Regions from separate parts of the Pseudomonas sp. 2FE genome, predicted to be linked through region 1. Evidence: riboswitches for the same ligand, from Rfam matches in the RefSeq annotation. Region 1 holds a riboswitch; the other holds the start of a gene.
The links. A riboswitch is a leader RNA that binds a small molecule or an ion and turns the genes downstream of it on or off. The one in region 1 is predicted to bind cobalamin.

Region 1 (5,428 bases):
CGATGGCGTCCAGGTAATACAACGCCTTGCCGCCGTCGACCAGATAGTTTTCCGAGATGACTTCGAACCAGTCCACCGCCGGGCGCTGTTCGAGTATCTCGCCGTAGTAGGCGCTGCGCAGCCCCAGGCCGTAGCCGAGGCAGGGAGTAGCTGAAGACATGCCGGGCTCCTTCGCCAGAGTGGCCGGGGTGACCGTAAATCGGCCACCCCAGGCGCACTTATTTGCCGACTTTGCCGCCGGCATTGTTGCACTCGGCCAGGGTCATGTTCTTGAAGCCTTGTCCCTTGCAGGAGCCCTGCCCTTTGCAGGCGTTTTTCGCGGTCTTGCAGTCGTTTTGCCCTTTGCAGGCGTTGACGCCATAACAGGGCACCATCTGGGCCTCCTCGGCAAAAACCTGGGGCGAGATGCTGGCGAACAGTCCGGCGGCGGCCAGGGCTAAGGCGGCGCCAGCAGCGGCAGTTTTCATGGTCATGTTGTTATCCTCATCTGATGGGGGGCGTCGGCCGTGGACGGCTTACTCAGGCCCGACACATTGATAGAGTGAAGACAGTTTCTGGCGTTACAGCCAGGCGAAAAGAATTTCCCGAGCCCTTCAGCGATTCCCCCGAGGGCAGATCCAAGCGCGAGCCTGGCCACGAGCTTCTGTGGATCAGGCCTGGTCCGCCGGCCGATAAAGGTGTTCGTGGCCTGCGCGGTAAAGCGTGGAGTCGGCGAAGTCCTCGGCCGCCAGCACCCGGCCGACCAGGATCAACGCCGTGCGCTGGAAGCCTTTGGCCTGCACCTTGGGCTGGATGTCGGCCAGGGTGCCGCTGACCCAGTCCTGATCCGGCCAGCTGGCGCGGTGAATGACCGCCACCGGGCAGTCGGCGCCATAGTGCGGCAGCAGCTCGGCGACGATCTTGTGCAAATGGCTGATGCCCAGGTGAATCGCCATGGTCGCGCCGTGGCGCGCCAGGTCCGGCAACTGTTCGCCGGCCGGCATCGAGGTTTTGCTCGCGTAGCGGGTGAGGATCAGGGTTTGCGAGATACCCGGCAGGGTCAGCTCGCTTTCCAGCAGCGCCGCACAGGCGGCGGTGGCGGTGACGCCCGGAACTATCGCGAACGGAATCTGCAGTTGGCGCAGCAGGCGAATCTGCTCGCCGATCGCGCCATACAGCGACGGGTCGCCGGAATGCACGCGGGCGATATCCTGGCCCTGCTCATGGGCCGCCTTGATCAGCGCGATGATTTCCTCCAGGTGCAGTTCGGCGGTATTCACCAGCAGCTCGGCACTATGGCCTTCGAGCACTGCCGCGGGCACCAGCGAACCGGCATAGAGAATCACCGGGCAGGAATGGATCAAGCGTTGCCCCTTGACCGTGATCAGCTCCGGATCGCCTGGGCCGGCGCCGATGAAATAGACCGTCATGGGCCTCTCCTGAGTCGTGAAGTTGGAAACACTTATGGGCGACGAATGCAGGCCAGGGCAAAGCTGGCGCTGGCATTGCTGTGTTTGCCGATCAACAGCTCGGCCCGACTACCGCTCAACGCCTCGGCCTGTGCCAGGGCACAGGCCTCGGCCACCCCGGCGCTGCCGGTGGCGCGCAAGGCGATGGCGGAATGTTGCGTCAGCCGGCTAGCGAACGCCGCCAATTGTGCGGCAGAGAAAAACTCCAATGGCAGCTCCAGCGTTTGCGCCAGGGCCAGCAAGCCGGGCTCGGCGCGTTTCTGCTCGATACTGGCCAGCCCGCTCAAGTCCGCCAGCTGCAAGCCATAGGCATCCAGCGTCTGCTCCAGCAGCTCGCGCAGCACGGCTTGCGAACAGCCACGCCGGCAGCCGAGGCCGGCGATATAGAGCGGAGCGGCCGTCATGGCAGCGGCGCAGTGGCATGGATAGAAGCGTGGACAAAAGCGAAAAACCCGCTGACGGCACAGCCGTCAACGGGTTCATGTGCAGCCGGCCGAGGACCGGAGCAGTGGCTCACGCCGCGTTCGGGCCGGCGAAACGGCGATACAGCCAGGCCGAGAGCAAGCCCAACGCCACCCAGAACAAGGCATTGGTAATCAGCGAGGCCCAGATGAACTGGTGTTCCAGCGCCTCTGGCGCCAGGCTCGAATGCACCTCGGGCTGCGGCGCACCGATCACGTGCGGCACCAGCAGCAGCGCCAGGCCAAGGCTGCGCAACGCCCAGTACTTACCGAAGACGATCAGCGCCAGACCTACCGCCGTGGCCATGGCGGTACCGATCCACCAGTACTGACGCAACGCCAGATCGGCGGCGGCAGTCCCCGGCAACTCCGGCGGCAAGCCCAACGCAGGCGCCAGGCTGAAGGTCGCGAAACCGCCCAAGCCCCAGAGCAGGCCTTCCCAGGTCCGGCCCGGCGTACGCAGGCTGTACAGACCGGCCAGCATCAGCGCGAAGCCCACCGCCACCACCAGATTACCGCCAGTGGTGGACAGCACGCGCTGCCAGCCATCTTCCGGCGCCCAGGCCTCGGCGCTGTGCTCATGCGCGGCAACGCCGGCCTCATGCCCATGCTCGCCGACCTGTTCGGTGGCCGGCGCGCTGTTCTCGAAGGTTTCCGCTGTAAGAATCAGCGGTGCGACCCAGAAACTCTGCAACAGAGTCAATAAAAGTGCCGCCAACAGCCCGCTGAAGCCGGCCGTCTGGGCGATGCGCTTAATCATGGCAAGCCTCTCAGTGGCACGGAAATGCGGAGCTGTGGCGGGTATCGTGCGCCGCGTTGTGTACGGCATCGATCTGCGAGAAGCCGGCGAAATAGACCAGCAGTGCGCCCAACAGGCCGGCACCGATGGCCAGAACCAGGCGTTGCGAGAGCGAGGCACTGGCCTCGGCAGAATGTGTCAGGGTGCTAGTGGACATGACCGTTCCCTCTGAACTGGAAATGAAAACGTAGCAGAAGGGAACGCACGAGGAGCCGAATGCGAACGCACTCGAGCTTCCGGCTTGCGCCCGCCCACCGCGGGTTTGCCAAACTGTAATGATTTCAGGCCGGTCTCCGGGCTTGCGCTGACTGCTGGATGCGAACATCCACAGTGTCATGGGACTCACCTTCCCATGCCCTGCGGCACAGTGGTTTTTCGGTCCCATCATTCGCTTACCGTTGCGGGGGCAGCGTCGGACTAGCTCCTGGGAGCGCACCGACTTCCCGTTTCACCTTGCGCACGACCGCACAAGACACCTGAAACAGCCTTTCTAGAACATCACGAACACGGGTCGAGCGTCAACTTCGGCGGTGGCGCCGCAGTAGTTTTCACACCGCCTGAATTGACCCGACTCCGCGCACTGCGTAGCCTTGCCGCTTCGAGGTTCTCTGGGCTCAGCAAGCCAGCACCAGAGCTAAGAGGGAACGCGGTTGAACGCCGTGGCTGCCCCCGCAACTGTAAGCGACTTGATCTCTTCCAATGCCACTGCCGTATGCGGGAAGGCGAAGAGAGGGCCCCCTGATTAGGAGAGCGGGCCAAGTCGTGAGCCAGGAGACCTGCCTTCGAACTTCTTAGAACCTGTTCAAGATCTAGTCGAGCGCCGCTCAGGCAGATAGTGCACAGGTTCGTACGACAACCGGGCGGGGTGATCCGGTGGCGAACTGCTTAATGCGAGCCTGGTGCTCCGCTACGCTCGTCGCGCATGCCCGCCGATCCGCTTTCGCTTCGATCTGAACAGGGCTGCGCGACGCATGAAAACCTTGGCCAAACTACCCGTCACCATAGTTACCGGCTTTCTCGGCGCCGGTAAAACCACCCTGCTGCGGCACATGCTCAACAACGCCGAAGGGCGGCGCATCGCGGTGATAGTCAACGAGTTCGGCGAACTCGGCATCGACGGCGAAATCCTCAAGCAATGCTCGATCGGCTGCAGCGAAGAAGAAGCCGTCGGCCGGGTGTTCGAGCTGGCCAACGGCTGCCTGTGCTGCACCGTGCAGGAAGAATTCTTCCCGGTCATGCGCGAGCTGGTGGCGCGGCGTGGCGACCTCGACCAGATCCTCATCGAGACCTCCGGCCTGGCCTTGCCCAAGCCGCTGGTCCAGGCCTTCAACTGGCCGGAAATCCGCAACGCCTGCACCGTCGACGCGGTCATCACCGTGGTCGACGGCCCCGCTGTGGCCGCCGGCACCTTCGCCGCCTTCCCGGATCGGGTCGACGCCCAGCGCCGCGCAGACCCGAACCTCGACCACGAATCGCCGCTGCACGAGCTGTTCGCCGACCAACTGGCCAGCGCCGACCTGGTCATCCTCAACAAGGCCGACCTGCTCAGCCCCGCAGCGCTAGCCGCCGTCCGTGCCGAAGTGGCGGAAGAACTGCCGCCGGCGGTGAAGGTCATCGAAGCGCGCAGTGGCGAGCTGCCGTTGTCGATCCTGCTTGGCCTGAACTCGGAAACCGAGCTGCATATCGACGGCCGCAAGACCCACCACGACCTCGAAGACCACAACCTTGATGGCCACGCCGAGCACGACCACGAGGAATTCGACTCCTTCGCCATCCAGCTGCCGGAAGTCGATGAGCACTTGTTGCTGGCCAGCCTCAATAGCCTGGTCGAGCGCCACGGGGTGCTGCGCATCAAGGGCTTCGCGGCGATTCCCGGCAAGCCCATGCGCCTGCTGATCCAGGGGGTCGGCAAGCGTTTCGACAAACACTTCGACCGCGCCTGGCGCGCCGATGAAAGCCGCGCCAGCCATCTGGTGATCATCGGCCAGGAGTTGGATCAGGCGCTTATCAGCAACGAGCTGAAGACCTCACTGGCCTGACGCGCGCAGGGTGCGCCATGCGCACCGCAGAACTTGATCGCCGCCTGGTGCGCGCGGCGCACCCTACGCTCCCAACCCACGAACACGCGACCGCGCCACCACAGGACCCACGCTGACCCATGCACCTCTTGCGCACCCAGCCCGGTGGTTTCGTCCCCGCCGATGGCATCGCCCATCTGGCGCAGACCCCCGCCGATGTCGTGATCCTCTGCACCGGCGACTCGCACCTGTCGCTGCTGGCCGAGGCGGCGCGGGAGCTGCCGGCGGACTACCCGAGCCTGCGTCTGGCCAGCCCGACGCAGCTGCAAAATCACGCATCGGTCGACCTCTATGTGGACGAGGTGCTGCAACACGCCAAGCTGATCCTGATTTCCCTGCACGGCGGCATCAGCTACTGGCGCTATGGCGTCGAGCGCCTGGTCGAACTCGCCGCCCGTGGCACCAAACTGATTCTGGTGCCGGGCGACGACAGCCCCGATCCGGAATTGACCGCGCTGGGCAACGTCGCCGCCGCCGAGGCCGAACGGCTCTGGCAGTACCTGCGCCAAGGCGGGGTGGACAACGCCAGGCAGCTCTATCACTACCTCGCCAGCACCTGGCTGGATGCGGCTTACCCCTGGGTCGAACCGCAGCCGCTGCCGCGCGTGGGCCTCTATCACCCGCGGCAGGCCAACGCCGAGC
Region 2 (5,428 bases), on a different contig from region 1:
TGGATGTGCATTTACGGGGTAGGGCCTTAGATGTGTTGCCGGAGTTACTGGGTCACATTCCGGCTAATTAAATTTGCAAGTGAGGGTTGTGGAAGGCATAGTCGCGGCTTCATAAAATTCGACACGGCCGTGCCCATGCTAAAGCGCTTCGCACCCCTCGTGCCCCTCGCACTCTCAGTCTTCCTGGTTGCTTGCGCCGGCTACTCGCCGAAGTCGCAGGTCGCCGAAGCTCCCCAGCCGATTGCCGATGAGCAAACTGTCGAGCCGCTGCCGGACTTCGCCCAAGACAAACCCTACGAATTGCCGACCTTTGCCGACAGCATCCTGGCTCACGGCCTGTCGCTGGTAGGCACCCGCTACCGTTTCGGCGGTAGTTCGGTGTCTTCCGGTTTCGATTGCAGCGGCTTTATCGGTTACCTGTTCAAAGAAGAAGCCGGTATGAGCCTGCCGCGCTCCACCCGCGAAATGATCAACCTCGATGCACCGCTGGTGGAGCGTACCGAGCTGGAGCCTGGCGATCTGTTGTTCTTCAGCACCAACGGCCGTGGCCGGGTCAGCCACGCCGGCATCTACCTCGGCGATGATCAGTTCATCCATTCTTCCAGCAGCCGCAGCGGCGGTGTGCGGGTGGACAGCCTGGATGATAAATACTGGAGCCGTACCTTCATCGAGGCCAAGCGCGCCTTGGCGCTGGCTTCGGTTAGCCACAATCCGCTGCACCCTTAATCTCCATTGAGTTCAGCGCGCGCAAGCGCAAAGCTTGCGCGCGCTCGTACCTCGCGGCAGAGTAGAGCGCACTAAGAATCAGAGCCGCCTCGCTTATGCCCGCCACGGCCCGTCTCGCCCTACTCGTACTCGCCGCGCTGCTGACTGCCTGCGCGAGCAACACCGCCCCTCCGGAAAGCGTTTTCACCACCGAGCACAGTGGCGCCGCCGATGATGTGCTGTTGCGCGCCTTGGGGCTGGTCGGCACGCCTTACCGTTACGGCGGCAATACCCCAGACAGCGGCTTCGATTGCAGCGGCCTGATCGGCTACGTCTACCGGGATGCAGCCGGCATCGCCTTGCCGCGCTCAACCCGCGAGATGATCGGCATGCGTGCGCCGAGCGTGCGGCGTGACGCGTTGCAGACCGGCGATCTGCTGTTCTTCGCCACCAATGGCGGCGGTCAGGTCAGCCACGCGGGTATTTACGTCGGGGAAGGGCGTTTCGTTCACGCGCCCTCCAGTGGCGGCACCGTGCGCTTGGATAGCCTGGCGACTGCCTACTGGCAGAAGAGCTACCTGGAGGCCAAGCGGGTGCTCAATCCGGCCCGTCTCGCCCGCACGCCCTGATCTGCACGCGCCTATCTACCCACGCCCATTTACATAGGAGTGCCGCATGACCGGCCGTACCCTGAACCTCGACGACGCGCTGTATAACTACCTGCTCGAGGTCTCCCTGCGTGAAACGCCGCTGCTCAAGTGCCTGCGCGAGGAAACTCAAGCCTTGCCCATGGCGCGCTGGCAGATCGCCCCGGAGCAGGGTCAATTCATGGCGCTGCTGGTCAAGCTAATCGGTGCCAAACGCCTGCTGGAAATCGGCACCTTCACCGGCTACAGCGCCCTCTGTATGGCCAGCGCCATGCCGGAAGATGGCCAACTGATTTGCTGCGACCTGCCCGGCGACTACAACGCCATCGCCCGTCGCTACTGGCAGCAGGCGGGAGTGCACGAACGCATCGACCTGCGTCTGGCGCCGGCGCTGGAGACCCTTGGTCTGCTGGAGCGAGAAGGGCAGAGCGGAACCTTCGATCTGATCTTTATCGACGCCGACAAGGCCAACTACCCGGTTTACCTGGAGCATGCCCTGGTGCTGGCCCGGCCGGGCGCTTTGATCCTGTTCGATAACACCCTGTGGAGTGGGCGAGTCCTGGAACAGGCGCCCGACAGCGCCGACACCCGCGCTATCCAAGCCCTCAACCGGCGCCTGAAAAACGACCAACGCCTGGATTTGTCTCTGCTGCCCATCGGCGATGGTCTGACCCTCTGCCGTAAACACTGACAGCTGTGCAGGGCCTGGGCGCATGAGTTCGCCCCAACAGCTTTTTCCAACGATTCACTCGAACAGGCTTGACCGCGTCCGCCTGCCAGCGCCAGTCTGCAGCCGGTGAGCTATATTCAGCCCGTCTTAGGGCCGATAGCTCAGCTGGGAGAGCGCCACGTTCGCAACGTGGAGGTCGGGAGTTCGATCCTCCTTCGGTCCACCAAATCGAAAGGCCGGAACCCATGGGGTCCGGCCTTTTCGTTTGGCTATGTCTGAGTTAGCTGTTGCAAGGCGAGCATTGGAAAAGTGCAAGACCCAGCGGGCCAGCTCAACACTTCACCGGCACCTAGCCAGAGCATTTGAAGACTGGATAAGGCCTTTGGCCGCCACCACCGGCCGGGCAAAGTGCGCTGCTTGGCGGCACCTATGCCGAGTTCAGCTGCAAGCTGGCCATATTCACCCTTAGTGCCGCGTTGACGCTCCACCGCCAACCCTCTAACCTGCCTGCCTTGCTTCAGGTGCCCCCAGGCTTAGTGCCGGCGGGGTGAAACAGGGAAGCCGGTGCGTTCTTGCAGTTGTTCATTTAATGAGCAGTCAGGCAAAACTATTCCGGCGCTGCCCCCGCAACGGTAGACGAGTCAAGAAGCCGCTTTTAGCCACTGTGCCCTGCACGGGAAGGTGCGGTTTTGCGAACGCCTCATCTCGAAGGTGTTCCGCTCGTAAGCCCGGAGACCGGCCTGTCGCAGTCCACGGCATCGCGGAGGGCGTTGTCTGGCGTGTAGGCTGCGCTGCGGCCTGTGCGTCCGCTGTTCTCCGCAAGCTTTACCCAGCCTGAGTCCTGTGGGCGAGAGTGGTGGAGATCCTGTCTCGATGAGTAAGTCCTTTCTGGTGCCAGCTATTGGTTCGGCGGTGGCGAGACTTTGTCCGCCGTGTCCCGGGCGGCATTCTTTCCTGACTAGTCTGTCTCTACACCCTTTTCGCGCTTCCAGCGGTGTTTGGGCAGCCTCCAACGTGCAGCAAGGTTCTGAGGTGAAACGATGAGCGAGTCAGCAGAAAGAGACGCCCGCCACAAGGCCCGGATGGAGCGCAAGAAGGCCCTGGTCGACGAAAAGATCGCCCAGGCGCAAGACCAATACGGTCTGTTGCTGGTGCACACCGGCAATGGCAAAGGCAAAAGCAGCTCGGCCTTCGGTATGGTCGCCCGCGCGTTGGGACATGGCATGAAGGTCGGCGTGGTGCAGTTCATCAAAGGCGCGGCGAGCACTGGCGAAGAGCGATTCTTCCGCCGCTTCCCCGAGGAAGTCAGCTACCACGTGATGGGTGAGGGTTACACCTGGGACACCCAGGATCGCCAGCGCGATATCGACAAGGCCGTCGCCGCCTGGGCGGTGGCCAAGCAGTTGTTGAATGACCCCGAGATCGGCCTGGTGGTGCTGGATGAGCTGAATATCGCGCTCAAGCATGGCTATTTGCCGTTGGACACCGTGCTGGCCGATATCGGTGGTCGCCCGCTGTTGCAGCACGTGGTCGCCACCGGCCGTGGTGCGCCGCCCGGCTTGATCGAGGCGGCAGACACCGTGACCGAAATGGGCATGCTCAAGCATGCGTTCAAGTCCGGCGTGAAGGCGCAGAAAGGGGTGGAGTTTTGAGGCGCCTGGCTTTAGTAGGGTGGATTCGCCGCAACGCGGCAATCCACCATCCGGAGGCCATGCGGTGCATTGCCCTGCGGTCGAATGCACCCTACGGACGAGGTTTGAGCGCATGAGCTCCGCACGCCAATGCCCGGCCCTGTTGATCGCCGCGCCGGCTTCCGGCCAGGGCAAGACCACCGTCACCGCCGCCCTGGCGCGGCTGCATACGCGCCAGGGCAAGCGGGTGCGGGTGTTCAAGTGCGGGCCGGACTTTCTCGACCCGATGATCCTCGCCCGCGCCAGCGCCGCGCCGGTCTATCAGCTCGACCTGTGGATGGTCGGCGCGGTGGAAAGCCGTCGCCTGCTCTGGGAAGCCGCTGGTGAGGCCGACTTGATTCTGATCGAAGGGGTCATGGGCCTGTTCGATGGCACACCGTCCGCCGCCGATCTGGCGCGGCATTTCGGCGTGCCGGTGATGGCGCTGATCGACGGCTCCGGCATGGCCCAGACCTTTGGTGCCATGGCCCACGGCATGGCCACCTTCCAGGCCGATCTGCCGTTCTCCGGGGTGCTGGCCAACCGCACCGGCAGCATCCGCCATGGCGAGATATTGCGTGACTGCCTGCCCAAGCACATTCATTGGTACGGCGCCTTGCCGCGTAGCGCCGCGATCGAACTACCGAGCCGGCACCTGGGGCTGGTGCAGGCCGAAGAACTGGCCGATCTGGACGCCCGTCTGGATGCCGCCGCCGATGCCCTGGCCGCGAGTGCCGACGTCGGCTTGCCGGCGCCGGTGAGTTTTGCCGCGCCCGAGCTGTTTGAGAGCCAGCCCATCGAGCCGTTATTGGCCGGCGTGCGCATCGGCGTCGCGCGGGACACCTCGTTCGCCTTTATCTACCAGGCTAACCTCGATCTGCTGCGCCAGTTGGGTGCCGAGCTGATTCAGTTTTCGCCGCTGCAGGATGCCGAGATACCCGAGGTAGACAGCCTCTATCTGCCCGGCGGCTACCCCGAGCTGCACCTGCAACAGCTGGCGGCCAATCAGCCGATGAGCGCGGCGATTCATGCCCATCACGCCGCCGGCAAACCGATCCACGCCGAGTGTGGCGGCATGCTCTACCTGCTCAAGGCGCTGACCGATAAAGACGGTGAGCGTGGCGAGCTGCTCGGTCTGCTGCCCGGCCAGGCGCTGATGCACAAACGCCTGAAGGCGCTGGCGTTGCAGGAAATCGAATTGCCGGAAGGGCGCCTGCGTGGCCACACCTACCACTATTCGGAGCTGGACTGCGCCCTGGAGCCGCTGGCCCGTGGCGTCTGCCCGACTTATAAGCGCACGGCCGAGGCGGTTTACCGGATCGGCCGGCTGACCGCTTCCTATATCCACCTTTATCTGCCGTCCAATCCCCAGGCGGCTGCGGCCCTGTTCCTACCATGAGCGAGTCAACTGCATGAGCCAGCACGCGTTCAGCGAAGCCGAGCGCGCGGCGGTGTACCGCGCGATTGCCGAACGCCGCGACATGCGCCATTTCAGTGGCGGCCAGGTCGCGCCTGAACTGCTGGCGCGTCTGCTGGAGGCGGCGCATCAGGCGCCGAGCGTCGGCTTGATGCAGCCTTGGCGGTTTATCCGCATCACCCGGCCAGGCTTGCGTGAGGCTATTCATGGCCTGGTGGAAGAGGAGCGGGTGCGCACGGCCGAGGCCTTGCAGCAGCGCTCGGATGAATTCATGCGGCTCAAGGTCGAGGGTATACGCGACTGCGCCGAGTTGCTGGTG

Region 2: it holds a riboswitch for cobalamin, as region 1 does, so the genes downstream of both, cobO (cob(I)yrinic acid a,c-diamide adenosyltransferase) here and FFS12_RS07080 (CbtB domain-containing protein) in region 1, are expected to answer to the same signal.

Annotation. Positions count from the first base shown of each region.
Region 1 covers NZ_SCMO01000002.1:431,145-436,572, reverse strand. The annotation lists gene FFS12_RS07105 (DUF692 domain-containing protein) at 1-160, opposite strand, end outside; gene FFS12_RS07100 (hypothetical protein) at 219-473, opposite strand; gene cobM (precorrin-4 C(11)-methyltransferase) at 651-1,409, opposite strand; gene FFS12_RS07090 (cobalamin biosynthesis protein) at 1,442-1,852, opposite strand; gene FFS12_RS07085 (CbtA family protein) at 1,962-2,669, opposite strand; gene FFS12_RS07080 (CbtB domain-containing protein) at 2,680-2,865, opposite strand; cobalamin riboswitch at 2,975-3,203, opposite strand; cobalamin riboswitch at 3,293-3,507, shown strand; gene cobW (cobalamin biosynthesis protein CobW) at 3,680-4,747, shown strand; gene cobN (cobaltochelatase subunit CobN) at 4,867-5,428, shown strand, end outside.
Region 2 covers NZ_SCMO01000001.1:264,657-270,084, forward strand. The annotation lists gene FFS12_RS01295 (NAD-dependent deacylase) at 1-71, shown strand, start outside; gene FFS12_RS01300 (C40 family peptidase) at 136-726, shown strand; gene FFS12_RS01305 (C40 family peptidase) at 822-1,334, shown strand; gene FFS12_RS01310 (O-methyltransferase) at 1,381-2,043, shown strand; tRNA gene FFS12_RS01315 (tRNA-Ala) at 2,173-2,248, shown strand; cobalamin riboswitch at 2,525-2,781, shown strand; gene cobO (cob(I)yrinic acid a,c-diamide adenosyltransferase) at 3,063-3,674, shown strand; gene FFS12_RS01325 (cobyrinate a,c-diamide synthase) at 3,787-5,091, shown strand; gene bluB (5,6-dimethylbenzimidazole synthase) at 5,105-5,428, shown strand, end outside.